DNA from 3 places in the Allobosea sp. TAB14 genome. Region 1 is predicted to be linked to each of the others. Evidence: riboswitches for the same ligand, from Rfam matches in the RefSeq annotation. Region 1 holds a riboswitch; each other region holds the start of a gene.
What was found. A riboswitch is a leader RNA that binds a small molecule or an ion and turns the genes downstream of it on or off. The one in region 1 is predicted to bind cobalamin.

Region 2: another riboswitch for cobalamin. It lies ahead of AB4Y99_RS22565 (CbtB domain-containing protein); the one in region 1 lies ahead of AB4Y99_RS14320 (ribonucleoside-diphosphate reductase subunit alpha).
Region 3: another riboswitch for cobalamin. It lies ahead of AB4Y99_RS07965 (ABC transporter substrate-binding protein); the one in region 1 lies ahead of AB4Y99_RS14320 (ribonucleoside-diphosphate reductase subunit alpha).

What each region holds. Positions count from the first base shown of each region.
Region 1 is NZ_JBFRDQ010000083.1:32,777-38,751, reverse strand. Features, by position in the region: gene AB4Y99_RS14325 (ribonucleotide-diphosphate reductase subunit beta) at 1-33, opposite strand, end outside; gene AB4Y99_RS14320 (ribonucleoside-diphosphate reductase subunit alpha) at 112-3,027, opposite strand; cobalamin riboswitch at 3,140-3,341, opposite strand; gene AB4Y99_RS14315 (cold-shock protein) at 3,880-4,089, shown strand; gene rpsU (30S ribosomal protein S21) at 4,230-4,496, shown strand; gene AB4Y99_RS14305 (hypothetical protein) at 4,685-4,960, shown strand; gene AB4Y99_RS14300 (sarcosine oxidase subunit gamma) at 4,996-5,613, opposite strand; gene AB4Y99_RS14295 (sarcosine oxidase subunit alpha family protein) at 5,606-5,975, opposite strand, start outside.
Region 2 is NZ_JBFRDQ010000188.1:4,860-9,819, reverse strand. Features, by position in the region: gene AB4Y99_RS22580 (TetR/AcrR family transcriptional regulator) at 1-603, opposite strand, end outside; gene cobO (cob(I)yrinic acid a,c-diamide adenosyltransferase) at 900-1,406, opposite strand; partial or broken gene AB4Y99_RS22570 (bifunctional adenosylcobinamide kinase/adenosylcobinamide-phosphate guanylyltransferase) at 1,391-1,666, opposite strand; cobalamin riboswitch at 1,849-2,034, shown strand; gene AB4Y99_RS22565 (CbtB domain-containing protein) at 2,072-2,248, shown strand; gene AB4Y99_RS22560 (CbtA family protein) at 2,261-3,004, shown strand; gene AB4Y99_RS22555 (DUF1636 family protein) at 3,046-3,435, shown strand; gene cobW (cobalamin biosynthesis protein CobW) at 3,440-4,495, shown strand; gene cobN (cobaltochelatase subunit CobN) at 4,505-4,960, shown strand, end outside.
Region 3 is NZ_JBFRDQ010000038.1:7,510-11,256, forward strand. Features, by position in the region: gene AB4Y99_RS07955 (Wzz/FepE/Etk N-terminal domain-containing protein) at 1-34, opposite strand, end outside; gene AB4Y99_RS07960 (DUF3102 domain-containing protein) at 164-880, opposite strand; cobalamin riboswitch at 1,460-1,669, shown strand; gene AB4Y99_RS07965 (ABC transporter substrate-binding protein) at 1,882-2,919, shown strand; gene AB4Y99_RS07970 (FecCD family ABC transporter permease) at 2,916-3,747, shown strand, end outside.

The DNA.
Region 1 (5,975 bases):
GACCCGAGCATCTCGTGCCGAAGGAGGCTCCAACGCCTTGTCCTGCCGGAGATTCTCGGGTCTGCGCTTCGCTTCGCCCGAGAATGACGCGAGAGGTGGAATGACGGCGGGTTACTGGCAGGCTTCGCAGGTCGGATCGTCGATCGAGCAGGCGTTGGGGACGGTCATGCCGTTCTCCAAGGGTATGTCGACGATGATCGGCGCGGCGGCCTTGGCTGCGACCGGCACGGTGGCCGAGACCGCATTGAGCTTGCCGTCCGTGCCCTTGAGTGTCGATTTCTCGACATGGGTCGCCGACAGCGCCCGGAGGTAATAGGTCGTCTTCAGGCCCAGCCGCCACGCCAGACGATACGCCTCGTCGAGCTTCCGGCCCGAGGGCTGCGCCATGTAGAGGTTCAGCGACTGGCCCTGGTCGATCCATTTCTGCCGGCGGGCGGCGGCCTTGATCAGCCATTCCGTCGGGATCTCGAAGGAGGTGGCATAAAGCGCCTTGAGATCGGCCGGGACGCGGTCGATCCCGCTGACCTTGCCGTCATAGTATTTGAGGTCGGAGACCATCACCTCGTCCCAAAGCCCCCTCGCCTTCAGGTCGTGGACGAGCCCGGCATTCACCACCGTGAAGTCGCCCGACATGTTCGCCTTGACGTAGAGCTGGCTGTAGGACGGCTCGATCGACTGCGAAACACCGACGATGTTGGAGATCGTCGCGGTCGGCGCGATCGCCATCGTATTGGAGTTGCGCATGCCGGTGGTCTTCACCCGCTCGCGCAGGCCCTCCCAGTCGAGCGTGGACGAACGATCCAGCTCGGCATCGCCGTCGCGAGCGTCCGAGAGGATGTCGAGCGAGTCGATCGGCAGGATACCCTTCGACCAGAGCGACCCCTCGAAGCTCGGATAGCGCCCGCGCTCGGCGGCGAGATCGACCGAGGCCTGGATCGCATGGAAGCTGATCACTTCCATCGACGTATCGGCGAAGGCGACGGCGCCTTCCGAGGCCGCCGGCAGACGCAGTGTCTGGAGCGCGTCCTGGAAACCCATCAACCCCAAGCCCACCGGGCGATGGCGCAGGTTCGAGCGGCGCGCTTCCGGGATCGTGTAGAAATTGATGTCGACGACGTTGTCGAGCATCCGCATCGCGGTCTTCACGGTGCGGGCAAGGCGGGCCTGATCGAGCCCATCGGGCGTCACATGCGCGGCGAGGTTGACCGAACCGAGATTGCAAACCGCCACCTCGTCGGCCGAGGTGTTGAGCGTGATCTCGGTGCAGAGATTCGAGGAATGCACCACGCCGGCATGCTGCTGCGGCGAGCGCAGATTGCAGGCGTCCTTGAAGGTCATCCAGGGATGGCCGGTTTCGAACAGCATGGTCAGCATGCGCCGCCAGAGGTCGAGCGCCTTCACCCGTTTGAAGACCTTGATCTGGCCAGCGGCTGCCTTCGCCTCATAAGCCTCGTAGGCCGCCTTGAACGGCTTGCCATAGAGGTCGTGCAGGTCCGGCACCTCATCGGGCGAGAACAGCGTCCAGTCGGCGCCGGCCTCGACGCGCTGCATGAACAGGTCGGGAATCCAGTTCGCCGTGTTCATGTCATGGGTGCGGCGGCGGTCGTCGCCGGTGTTCTTCCGGAGATCGAGGAACTCCTCGATGTCGACATGCCAGGTCTCGAGATAGGCGCAGACCGCCCCCTTGCGCTTGCCGCCCTGGTTGACGGCGATCGCCGTATCGTTGGCGACCTTCAGGAACGGCACGACGCCCTGGCTCTCGCCATTGGTGCCCTTGATATGGGCGCCGAGACCGCGCACCGGCGTCCAGTCATTGCCGAGGCCGCCCGAGTACTTGGCGAGCAGCGCATTGTCCTTCACCGCCTTGAAGATGCCATCGAGATCGTCCGCGACCGTGGTCAGGAAGCAGGAGGAAAGCTGCGGGCGCAGCGTGCCCGAGTTGAACAGGGTCGGCGTCGAGGCCATGAAATCGAAGGAKGAGAGCAGRTCGTAGAAKKCGATCGCCCKGSCCTCGCGRTCGATCTCGCGGATSGCSARACCCATSGCGACACGCATGAAGAAGGCTTGCGGCAGCTCGAAGCGGTTGCCCCGGACATGCAGGAAATAGCGGTCGTAAAGCGTCTGGAAGCCGAGATAGTCGAACTGGAGATCGCGCTCGGGCTTCAGGGCCGCGGCGATGCGGGCGATGTCGAAACGGCCGAGCTCGGGGTCGATCAGCTCGTTTTCGATGCCGGTCTTGAGGTAAGCATGGAAGTAGTCGGCATAAAGCACTGACATCTCTTCCTGTGTCGCCTGCTCGGCGCGGCCATGGACGAAGCTCAGCGCCTCGCGACGGAGCTTGTCCAGCAGCAGGCGCGCGGAGACCTTCGCATAGTTCGGCTCGCTCTCGATCAGCGTGCGGGCGGCAAGGATCGGCGCCAGCGCCAATTCGTCGAGCAAGATGCCGTCATAGAGGTTGCGGCGCGCCTCGGTGAGGACCGGCTCGGCCGAGACGCCGTCGAGATCGGCACAAGCCTCGCGAACCACCTTGTCGAGGCGGCCGGCGTCGAGCGGGATAAGCGTCCCGTCGGCGAGCTTCATGTGCAGCAAGGGAGCTGCGGAGGCGACAGGCTTCGTCTCGGCAACCGCCCTCGCCCGCTCGCGCGCCCGCTCCTCGCGATAGAGCACATAGGCGCGGGCGACCTTGTGGTGTTCGCCGCGCATCAGGGCGAGCTCGACCTGGTCCTGCACATCCTCGATATGGAAAGTGCGGCCGGTCGCGGCCCGGCGGGTCAGCCCCGCGACGACCTGCTCTGTCATCTCCGCGACCGCTTCATGGATGCGGCGCGAAGCGGCGGCGTTCGATCCTTCGACGGCGAGGAACGCCTTAGTCAACGCCACGGTGATCTTCGAGGGATCGAACGGCGTCACCGCGCCGTTGCGGCGAATGATCTGGTAGCCGGGCTCGCTCGCAGCGAGCTTCGACAGTGTCGGCTCTGCGGCTGACGGAGCGGCGGCAGGCCGCTCGGCTTCAATGGAAAGAGACATCGGCATCAACCCCAAATGTTGGGGGCAAAGGCCAGAGCGGTTGCGTCGAGAAGGCGCGCGGCACCACAAGGCCGCGACCTGCCAAGCGCACCACCGGGACACCCCGCCCGAGGACGTATACGAGGTCGCGGCAGGTCTCCTGGCTCACGGGTCAGCGCTCTCGTCCCGTCTTCCCAAGGCCTTGCAGCCTCAGTGACTTAATCCTGGACGTGAACTCGCCGCTTACAGTTGCGGGGACAGCGCCGGTCTCTCACCGGCTTCCCTCTTAGCTCTCGATCTTGCGATTCGAGAGACCATCGACCACCAGATCTAGTAGCTAAAGGGCATCGCCTGTCAACAGGTCGTGATGCCGCCGTCCGGCGCCTGTGAAGATCGGGGATCGCCGCGCGGCCTCCGGCCTACCCTGTTCGTACTGTTCGGCAATGACGCCGGCTCTGCCTTCGCTTCGGAGAAACCGCGTCGAGCGATGCTTCGCGCCTCAAGCGCTAGCGCCCCTTCGCCGCCCGCCATGATCGACGCACGCCCCGTTCCCGAGCTTCGCGCAATTCGCGACCGCCACGAGCTGTCTGCGATGGCTGCCGAGCCGCCCCAGCATATCGCGATGGCGCGTCTCAGGCCGGGTCACACGGTTGCTGTCGGTCGATTTGGCGCCCGGCTGATTTTCCGAAAATATTGCGAGATAAAACCTTCCATTTGACAATGTGTCTTATAAGTACCATGATAGAAACATCGATCTAGGCCGAACGAATTGGCCCCGCGCTTTCATCGCGCACTGCTGACGAACTTCCTGCTCAAATCGAAAAATGCGCTGCACCCGCGGCGCATGAACAATAGCCTTTACAGGAGGTCAGCATGGCCAGTGGCACAGTTAAGTGGTTCAACACCGACAAGGGTTTTGGTTTCATCCAGCCGGAAGACGGCGGCCAGGACGCCTTCGTCCATATCAGCGCCGTGGAGCGTGCCGGTCTGCGCACGCTGAAGGAAGGCCAGAAGGTCTCCTATGAGCTGGTGCAGGACAAGCGCTCCGGCAAGGTGTCTGCGGACAACCTGCAGGCCGAGTGAGGCCAGACGCCATCCGGCGCGTCAATCGAGATCAGCGGCGACCGCGGATGTACCGGCGCCCGTTCGATTGAGCGGCGGATAGCCACGGAGGGGTCGGGATCAACCCGGCCCTTTTTGTTTGCATCAGAAGGGAAATTCGAATGCAGGTTCTCGTTCGCGACAACAACGTCGACCAGGCGCTTCGCGTCCTCAAGAAGAAGATGCAGCGTGAAGGCGTGTTTCGCGAGATGAAGGCGCGTCGCGCCTACGAGAAGCCGTCCGAGCGGCGAACCCGCGAGAAGGCCGAAGCCATCCGCCGCGCCCGCAAGGCAGCACGCAAGCAGGCTCAGCGCGAAGGATTGCTGCCGATGCCGAAGCGTGTGGAAYGGCCGGCACGGCCCGGCCAGGCACCCGCGCAGGCACGATAGGCCAGGATTTGGGCTTGGGCTTCAATCCGCAGGATTTCGCCGATCGCCGGGCCTGCTCGCCAGGCCGAGCCGGCGAGGATCGAAGCCGAGCCCCACGCAAGGTTCTGCCCGAAGCCGTTCGATCCATGCAGGAGCGTGCTGCCGGAAAACGCCGCTGACGCCCTGGCGTCCTGCGTTCGAGAAGGAGTTTGCCGATGTCGAGCAACAGAATTCCGCCGGAAGAGGCGCAATTGCGGGCCSAGAGCAGAGCGACGCTCGCAGCGCAACGCCGCGCCGAGGCCGAAACGGCCCTGGAAGCGTTGCGGGTGGAGCAGATCGCCGTCCGCGAACGCACCGCAAAACTGCGGGCCTTGCGGCTCGCCAAGGAAGCCGCCGACGCCGAGGCCGCCGCGGCGGTGCCGCCAGCCAAGACGCGAGCAAAGCCCGCCAAGACCGTTGTTCGGCGGAGAACCGCTTCTTCCTGATCTCCAGCCGAAGGATGGTGCGCGAGGCGTTGCCGTCAGTCTTGGTCAGCAACCCGGCAGCCGAACTCGGCTGCCGCTGCGGCGAACCAGGACCAGAAGCTTCCCGCCATGCTGCGTGCGACCATGATCTCGAAGACGGCTCCGTCCGGCCCGTCGGCGAGGCGCCATAGCTGCACGCCGAGATAGGCCACGCTCGTCACGGCGGTCTCGCCGACGCCGAAGGCCGAAGGATGCAGGTCGAGCATCACGCCCTTCGCCAGCAGATCGCGGGTCCCGGGGCCCTGAAGCCGGAAGGCGGCGCGCGCATCGCTCTGATCGCTGACAGCGGCATGGGTCGCGAATTCATCGAGCAATGGCTGGAAGCCGTCGCGCGAAGCCGCGCGCAGCAGCCATTGGTCCGGCCCCGCCCAGATCGCGTCATGGGCCCCGCCCGATACGATCCTCGGCATCTCCGGCAGCGCGATGCCGAGCCGGCCTTCGACGGCCCGCGACAGGGACGTCGCCGCACCCGGTTCAGCGATCAGGGTCGCCAGGCCGAAACCATCCAGCAGAGTCGCAACGACGCCGGTCTCGCCCTTCGCGCCGAAGGAGCCGGGTTGCGCGATGCCGGCCCAGGCGCTGCGCGGGCGCCATGAGGTCGCGATCTCAGCCATGGAGGCGATCTCCTTCCGGATCGACGAAGACGGGCGAGCAGATCTCGACGACGATGTCGCCGTTTCGGACGGGATCATAGGCGCGCACGCGCTCGCCGATGCGACCGGCGCCGTTCCGGATCAGGCCGAGGCCGATCCAGTGATTCAGATGCGGCGAATGGGCGACCGAGGTCATGTAGCCCTCGTCGTTCTCCATCACCGCCGCCTTGCCGATGCCGATGAAATGGGCGCCGGCCCGCAGGCGCTGGGAGGGATCGACCGGCTTGAAGCCGACGAAGGACGGCCGGTCCCGCTCGATCAGGGCCGGCCTGCCCGCCATCAGGCGGCCGATGTAGTCCTTCTTCGAAGACATCATCTTGCCG
Region 2 (4,960 bases), on a different contig from region 1:
ACGGGAGATCAGCGCGGCGAGGGAGAGATCGGCGAGCGCAGCGGCAATCTCGCGGCCACGCTCGGGGCTGATCGAGCGTTCCGGCGAGAGCGGGCCGATCAGCGCTTCCATGAAGCCGCCGACGATCATCGCGGCGGCGGCATCCGAATCGACGGTACGGAAGACGCCCTGTCTCCCGCCTTCGACGACGAGCGCGCGAAAAATGCCGGCGATCTCGCGGCGATAGTCGAGCCGTGTCGCGTCGACCGCCGGGTCGGCGGGCTCGGCAATCATCGACCAGGCGAGGCGGCGATTGGCGAAGGCGCGCCGGGCGAAAGCCTCGACCGCGGCGGTCAGGCGCTCGGTGACGGGAGCATCGCTCGCGGCGATCTCGCGCAGCACGGCGAGCTCGCGCGTCGAGACGATAGCGACGATCTCGGCCATCAGCTCGGCCTTGGAGGAGAAATAGGAATAGACGCTGCCGGTCGAGACGCCGCTGGCGGAAGCCACCGCGGCGATCGAGGTCTCGTGGAAGCCGACTTCGGAGACGATCCCGCGCGCGGCAGAGAGGATCGCCTCCCGCTTTCCGGCCTTGCGCGGTTGCTTTGGCGTTCCGTCGGCCATGCGGGCTCCGAATTGAATTTGAATTCAGATTCAATTTGAGAGCGAATGCCGCCCTCGTCAAGAGGCTCGGGAACTCCTCTCCTTTCCAGGAGAGGAGTAGGGGTGAGGTGTTCCGAGCGAAAACGTCGGCTTGAACCCGACCCGCCGGGTGCCCTCACGGAACTGGTCCGACCGCCCACACCTCGCCCTGCCCTCTCCTTCCAGGAGAGGGATCCTCGCGCCTCGACCGGGACCTCCGAAGTCACGTCCCAGAAAGACGACGCTTCCGGCTTCCCGTGCCAACCTGCGAGGCAACCTTAGAACTCGATCCCTTCCTGCGCTTTTACGCCGACGGCGAAATGATGCTTCACCAGCGTCATCTCGGTGACGAGATCGGCGGCCTCGATCAGTTCAGGCTTGGCGTTGCGGCCGGTGACGACGATGTGCAGGTCGGGGCGGCGGGCGCGGAGCACCTCGACCACCTCGGCGAGCGGCAGATAGTCATAACGCAGGGCGATGTTGAGCTCGTCGAGCACCAGCAATCTGATCGCGGGATCGGCCATCAACTCCCTGGCCTTGGCGAAGGCGCGCTCGGCGGCGGCGATGTCGCGGGCCTTGTCCTGCGTCTCCCAGGTGAAGCCTTCGCCCATGCTGTGCCAGCTCACCTGATCGCCGAAAGCTTCGAGCGCCCGGCGCTCGCCGGTCGACCAGGCGCCCTTGATGAACTGCACCACGCCGATGCGCCAGCCATGGCCGAGCGCCCGCAGGATCAGGCCGAAGGCCGCCGTGGACTTGCCCTTGCCGGGGGCCACAGCGTCAGGCAATCGACCAGGATCGGACGGCCTGCCGGCTGGGCGGCGATGGCCACGGCCAGATCGAGCGGTGCATCGACCGTCTGCCAGCCCGCGGGCCGGCGGGCGCGATGCTCGGCGATCCGATCGCGCATCTCGTCGTCATAGGCCTGGGCCGTGGCGATATAGCTCCAGGGCGCGGGCAACGCCTCGATCAGCGCCTCGGCATGGCGGCTCTTGCCGGAACGGGCGCCGCCAAGGACGAGGGTGAGATGGGGGATTTCTTTCTGCATCGCATCGGCCGCTGGTTTCACGAGCCCTCATCCTGAGGAGCCGCGTGAGCGGCGTCTCGAAGGATGTTCCAGAAAGCTCCGGAACCATCTGGAGCATCCTTCGAGACGCGCCTGCGGCGCTGCTCAGGATGAGGGCTCGCGGATGACACGTCCTTTGCATTGCACAGCGTCACCGCGAAGGCTAATGATCGTCGCTGACGGTGCCTCCGCGAGGAGGTGAAAAGGGAACGCGGTGCGAGACCGCGGCTGCCCCCGCAACTGTAAGCGGATGTCCTTCGCCATCGGCCACTGGAGCGCACGCTCCGGGAAGGCGGCACAAGGGCGCCAAATCCGCGAGCCAGGAGACCTGCCGTCGACCCGCAACGATCCAACCGGCTGCCGGCGGGGCGGCTACGGAGAACAGTCATGAATACCGTTTCGGTTTCCACCTCACAGATCAGCGTCTCGGAGCGGGTGAAGGCAGTCGCCGCCGCCCTCATCGTCGGAATCGCATTGGTCTATACGACCGGCTTCGCGGCCTCGACGAATGTCCACAACGCCGCGCACGACACCCGCCACGGCCTCGCCTTTCCCTGCCACTGAGGGAAAGCCATCATGGTCACGCGTGTTCTCACGGTCAGCATCCTGGCCGGGCTCCTGGCTGGCTTGATCGTCGCCGCCCTGCAGCATGTCACCACCACCCCGCTGATCCTCAAGGCGGAAACCTATGAAAACGCCATGCGCGACGGAGCGGGAGCGCATCTCGCCTTCGCGCAGGGCGAAGCCCGCATCATCCTCGCCCATGGCGGCGCCGATCACGCCGAAGGGGCGGAGCATGACGAATGGAAGCCGCAAGACGGTGCCCAGCGCATGCTCTTCACCAGCGTCGCCACCATCGGCACCGCGATCGGCTTCGCGGCGCTGCTGCTGGCCGGCATGCTCGCGGCGGGCGACAGCATCGACCAGCGCCGCGCGCTGATCTGGGGCGCCTGCGGCTTCCTTGCCTTCGGCCTCGCGCCGGGAATGGGGCTCGCGCCGGAACTGCCGGGAGCCGCCTCGGCCGCCCTGCAGGCGCGCCAGCTCTGGTGGCTCGCGACCACCATCGCCACCGCGATCGGGCTCTTCCTGTTCCTGCGCTACGAGGCGCCCTGGCTCAAGCTCCTGGCCGTCGTCGTGATCCTGCTGCCGCATCTCGTCGGGGCTCCGCATGCGCCGACGCCGGAGAGCAAGGTGCCGGCCGAGCTCGCGGCGCATTTCACCTCGTTGTCGCTCGGCATCCAGGCCGCGCTCTGGCTGGTCACCGCCTTCACGGTCGGGACGCTCTGGCCCTGGATGAGCCGCCGCGCGGCTGCGGCCTGAGGATAGCGGCGCCTTCGGGCGCCGCGCGAAAGGCAAACCAGATGTCCGAGGGCGACCTCACCATCCATGTCTGCACGGCCTGCCGCCGGGCCCGCGCCGACCTCCCCGATGGTTACGACCAGCCGGGGCTGGCGCTGGCTGAGCGCCTCGCCGCGCAACTCGCAGCCAAGGGCAGCACGATCCCCGTGCTGCCCGTCGAATGCCTCGCCGTCTGCAAGCGGCCCTGCACCATCGCGCTCAGCGCCGACGGGAAATGGACCTATCTGATCGGCGATCTCGACACCGACACCCATCTCGACGAGATCGTCGGCGCGGCGGAGGCCTATGCCGCCAGCGCCAACGGCATCGTTCCCTGGAAAGAACGGCCGCAGTCCTTCCGCAAGGGCGTGGTCGCGCGCGTGCCGCCTCTGCCGGCTCGCCAGCAAGGATGACATCATGAACGCTCCGCAGACCACCAATCTCGGCAAAACGCCCTGCACGATCATCACCGGCTTCCTCGGCGCCGGTAAGACGACGCTGGTGCGCCACCTCCTCGAAAACGCGCAGGGCAAGAAGCTCGCCGTGCTCGTCAACGAATTCGGCGATCTCGGCTTCGACGGCGAATTCCTCAAGGGCTGCGGCATCGCCGGCTGCAGCGACGAGGACGTGGTCGAATTGCCGAATGGCTGCATCTGCTGCACCGTCGCCGACGATTTCGTGCCGGCGCTGGAGAAGCTGCTGAATCGGCCTAACCCGCCCGAGCACATCCTGATCGAGACCTCGGGCCTCGCCTTGCCGAAGCCGCTGGTCACCGCCTTCAACTGGCCAGCGATCCGCTCGCGCGTCACGGTCGACGGCGTCATCGCCGTGGTCGACGGGCCGGCGGTGGCCGAGGGCCAGTTCGCCGATGATCCGGAGGCGCTCGCGGCGCAGAAGGCCGCCGACGCCTCGGTCGATCACGACAACCCGCTGGAAGAGGTGTTCGAGGACCAGATCCTCTGCGCGGATCTCATCCTGCTCAACAAGAGCGACCTCGTCGACGAGGCCGGTCGCGCGCGGGTCAAGGCCGAGATCGCCGAGCATCTGCCCAAGGCAATCAAGATCGTCGAGACCTCCCATGGCAAGGTCGAGCCGGCGCTGATCGTCGGCCTCGGTGCCGCCGCCGAGAGCGACCTTGCCGCCCGCCCCTCGCATCATGGCGAGGGCGAGCACGATCACGACCATGACGATTTCGACTCGGTCGCCGTGCCGCTGCCGGCAGGGCTTTCGCCGGAGGAACTGACGGCGCGCGTCGCCAGGGCTGCGGAAGCGGAAGGCGTGCTGCGGCTGAAGGGCTTCACCGCCGTGCCGGGCAAGCCGATGCGGCTCGTCGTGCAGGGCGTCGGCCGGCGCGTCGGCCATCACTTCGACCGTCCGTGGGGCGCGAGCGAAGCGCGCGACGGCCGCCTCACCGTGATCGGGCTCAAGGGCTTCGATCTCAAGGCCGTGGAAGCGGCTCTCGCGGGGGCGTAACATCGGCCGATGCATCTTCTCCCGACCAGCGAGATCCGGCTCGACGACGGCGAAGACGCCGTCGATCTCGCCCTGCCGCCGGGAGATGTGCTCGTCCTGTCCTTCACCGACAGCGACCTCTCGGCGCTGGCGGCGGCGGCGGGTGGCAGCAGCCTGTTGGTGCGCCTCGCGCCGCTTCGGCGCTTGAAGCATCCGCTTTCGGTGGACTTCCTGATCGAGAAGACGGCGCAGCAGTGTCGCTTCGTGCTGCTGCGCTGCCTCGGCGGCCTCGACTACTGGCGCTACGGCATCGAGCAGTTCGGCATCGCCTGCCGCGAACGGGGCATTCCGCTCGCGATCCTGCCCGGCGACGAGCGCGACGATCCGAGTCTCGGCGAACATGCGACGGTGCCGGCGGAGCTTGCGGCGGAACTGCTGGCCTATTTCCAGGCGGGCGGCGGCGCCGAGAACATGCGGCGGATGCTG
Region 3 (3,747 bases), on a different contig from region 1:
TGGAGGGCTGGCGCTCGTCAATATAGACCGACATTGGGCTTCCGATCTGTATCCACCGACCATTTGATGTCTTTGCAGGAACTCCGCTCCCTCAAAGACGGCGTTCGCAAGTCACACAACGCGAATACGCGGACTGTAAGTCACGATAAAACTTCGATATTTTTCACTGCAGCTTTGCAGGAACGAATTCGCACGATTGATTCGTCGCTGTACTGGGCAAAGCCAATTCCAGATGCTCGGCGTCCACAACACGCGCCGCTCTCATCCAGACAAAGGCTCTGTTCCAGACCTCCCAGCTCATCTCCTCCATGATGAGCCCGTAATCCTCCGGGCTGAGCCGCCGCAAAATCAGCTCAGCCACCCTGCGGGCCCGGTCCGCGCCCGGGTCGTTTCGCCTCCCTTCGGCGGGCCCGTTAAGCTCGCGCGCGGGAAGAAACGACGAGGAGAATCCTTCCTGCGCCGGACGCTGCACCGCCTCCATCCTGGTCTTGCGCGTATCCACGACCTGCGAATGCAGCTCGCTGCGGGACACGCGCTCACCATTCTCGAGTCGCTGCAGGATGGTGGTGCGAACCGCCGGCGGGGTCGTCTTGGCGAGATAGACACGAAGCGTCGATGGAACCATCAGCGCGACGAGCTTCGCATTCGCATCGGAATCGGCGCCGCGCGCCAGCTTCATCAGGTCCTGCGCGGTCCTGATCTTGAACTCGCACGCCTTTTCGACCCATTTGACGAAGACCCCGTGGGGCAGCCGCTCCTTGACGCGAAGGAGCTCGCGGCCGATTTCCACAGCATGTTCGGTCGCAGCCCGACGCAGGAGCTTGATCCTTTGCGCGGCATCCTGCAATTCTATCGCGGAGAGCTGTGCATTCGGCAACACGGCTATACCCTCACTCAACCCACAGTACTATTCAGCTTACGCTTGGTGCACTGCACCGTGAAGCGAGCAAAGGGGTTCCCGTCGGCGCAAAGGGAGTAGCTCCTTGAGGCGACACGCGATGCGTTCACGACGCCGGCGCGGCGACAGAGATCAAATAAAAATCTAATTTATATCAGTTACTTATCATATTTGAGGAGAATCGGAGCTACCCCCGTTCCGCTCCGCGACAAGCGAAATGAGCCTCGCTTTTCGGAAGCTCCCGCCTGATGGCAGCTCGGCCTCGCTTCYGAAACATTCCCTTACGTAAGGATCAAGACGGGATGCCGCGTGGCAGAAATCGCCGCAAGCGAGATCTTGGCTGCCGGAAGATCACGCCCGCAGTGAACCGATCTCCTGGCAGGGCGGGCCAGAAACCCGGGCAGCAACATGGCCAGTGACGCTGCGTCGAGCGGAGAAAGCCCGGACATCACACCGGTCTGCGAAGCCGCCGCGCCTGGGCCCCAGCTCGACAGTYCCGGCGGCATACCGACGTCGATCATGATGGTCCCGAACCGAGCTTGACGGTGCGGCACGACCTTATAGGTTGGGCGTGATCGAGGTTCTCCAGATTCAGCCTGGAGCTAAGAGGGAATTCGGTGAGGCGCGTTGCGCCAAAGCCGAGGCTGCCCCCGCAACTGTAAGCGGCGAGCTCTCCGTCCATCGTCCACTGGCGCGTGCCGCGCCGGGAAGGCCGGGCGGAACCGGCGTCGACCCGCGAGCCAGGAGACCTGCCCCGGTCGTCGAAGACGTCTTTCGGACGGGGTGTTCCGGAGGTGTGTGTCGGTGATGGCCGCGCGGCCGTCATCCGTCCGCATCCTGCGCAGCTCCCGCATCCGTCATCTCGGGGAGCGATGAAGTCCATGTTCATGAAGACCGCAGGCCGCGCTGTCGCGGGGAGCTTGACGGCTGCGCGCCGCTCGCCCTATCAGAAATGTAACAATGTTTCATATAAGGCTTCCTCTGTGCCGATTGCGCGCCCTCTCGTCCGCCTGCTTCAATGGCCCGTCCTGGCATTCCTCGGCAGCCTGGCCGCGGGCGCGGCCGTCGCAGCGCCGACCCAGTATCCGCTGACGCTGGAGAACTGCCGCGAGACGATCACCTTCAATGCCGCGCCCAGGCGCATCGTCTCGATCGGCCAGACGCAGACCGAGATCCTCTATGCGCTCGGCCTCGGCGACCGCGTCGTCGGCACCGCCGTCTGGTTCTCGCCCATCGCCAAGCCCTATGAGGCGGTCAARGCCAAGGTGAAGCGSCTRGCCGACAACGARCCGAGRTRCGAGGCSGTRSTCGCSCAGGAYCCSGACCTCGTSACRGCYATGTTCGAATGGCATYTCGGKCCCAACGGCATCGTCGGCAAGCGCGATCAGTTCGCCAAGGTCAAGGTGCCCACCTATGTCTCGCCGACCGATTGCGTCGGCAAGGACAATTCCGGCGGCGGCGACGGCGTGCGCACCCAGATGTTCACGATGGAGCTGGTCTATCGCAACATCCGCGAATTCGGGCAGATCTTCGACGTGCCCGACCGCGCCGAGACGCTCGTCGCCGAGCTCAAGGCGCGCGAGGAGAAGGCGGTCCAGGCCGTGGCGGATGCAAAGGTCAAGGACGTGCCGGTCGTCGTCTGGTTCTCCAGCAAGGACATCAAGGGCGACGGCTTCATGGCCGGCAGGAACGGCGTGCCCGCCTACATCCTGTCGAAACTCGGGGCGCGCAACATCATCACGACCAATGAGGAATGGCCGCTGGTCGGCTGGGAGAGCATCGCCGCCGCCAATCCCGCGGTCATCGTCACGGTGAAGATGGATCGCCGCCGCTTTCCGGCCGATGATATCGAGAAGAAGCTCGATTTCCTGAAAACCGACCCCGTCGCCAGCAAGCTCGACGCGGTGAAGAACAATCGCATCGTCATCATGGATGTCGGAGCGACCCGCGCCGGGCTCGATACGGTGGACGGCATCGAGACGCTCGCCAAGGCGATCGCCGGCTTCGGTCTGACTCCTTGAGCCACGCAGCCCACGGCCCGAACTGGCCGGCGCGGATCGCCGTCGCGCTGGTTTCGCTGCTGGCGCTCACCTTCGCGGTGGCGCTGGCGGTGACGATCGGCGAGATGCGCATCCCGTTGGAGACGGCGTTGAAGGCGCTCGGCAACGGGCTGTTCGACCTCGATTGGCCTGTCAGCGCGATCCAGCAGGGCGTSATCTTCGACTATCGCCTCAGCCGGGCGCTGATGGCGGGGTTGTGCGGCGGCGCGCTCGCTCTCTCAGGCGCAATCCTGCAGGCGCTGCTGCGCAATCCCCTGGCGGAGCCTTACGTTCTCGGCATCTCGGCGGGAGCCTCGACCGGCGCCGTCGCGGTGCTGATCCTCGGCGTCAGCATCGGCGGCACGGCGCTGACGGTCTCGGCCGGCGCCTTCATCGGCTCCTGCGCCGCGCTGGCGGTGGTCGCGCTCCTGGCGACCGGAGCGGGCGGGGCGAGCGATCGCGTCATCCTCGCCGGTGTCGCCACCTCGCAGCTCTTCAACGCGGCGACCGCGACGATCGTGACGACGCTCGCCAGCGCCGAGCAGGTGCGGGGCGTGATGTTCTGGCTCCTTGGGAATTTCGGCGGCGTCCGCTGGCCCGACCTCTGGATTGCGGCGCCGGTCGCCTTCATCGGTTTCGGCATCTGCATGCTGCACGCCAAGGCGCTCGACGCCTTCGCTTTCGGCGTCGACGCGGCCGCCTCGCTCGGCGTCGCGGTCACGCGGGTGAAAATCGTGCTCTTCGCCACGACCGCGGTGATGACCGCCGTGATGGTCTCGATCGTCGGAACGGTGGGCTTCGTCGGGCTGA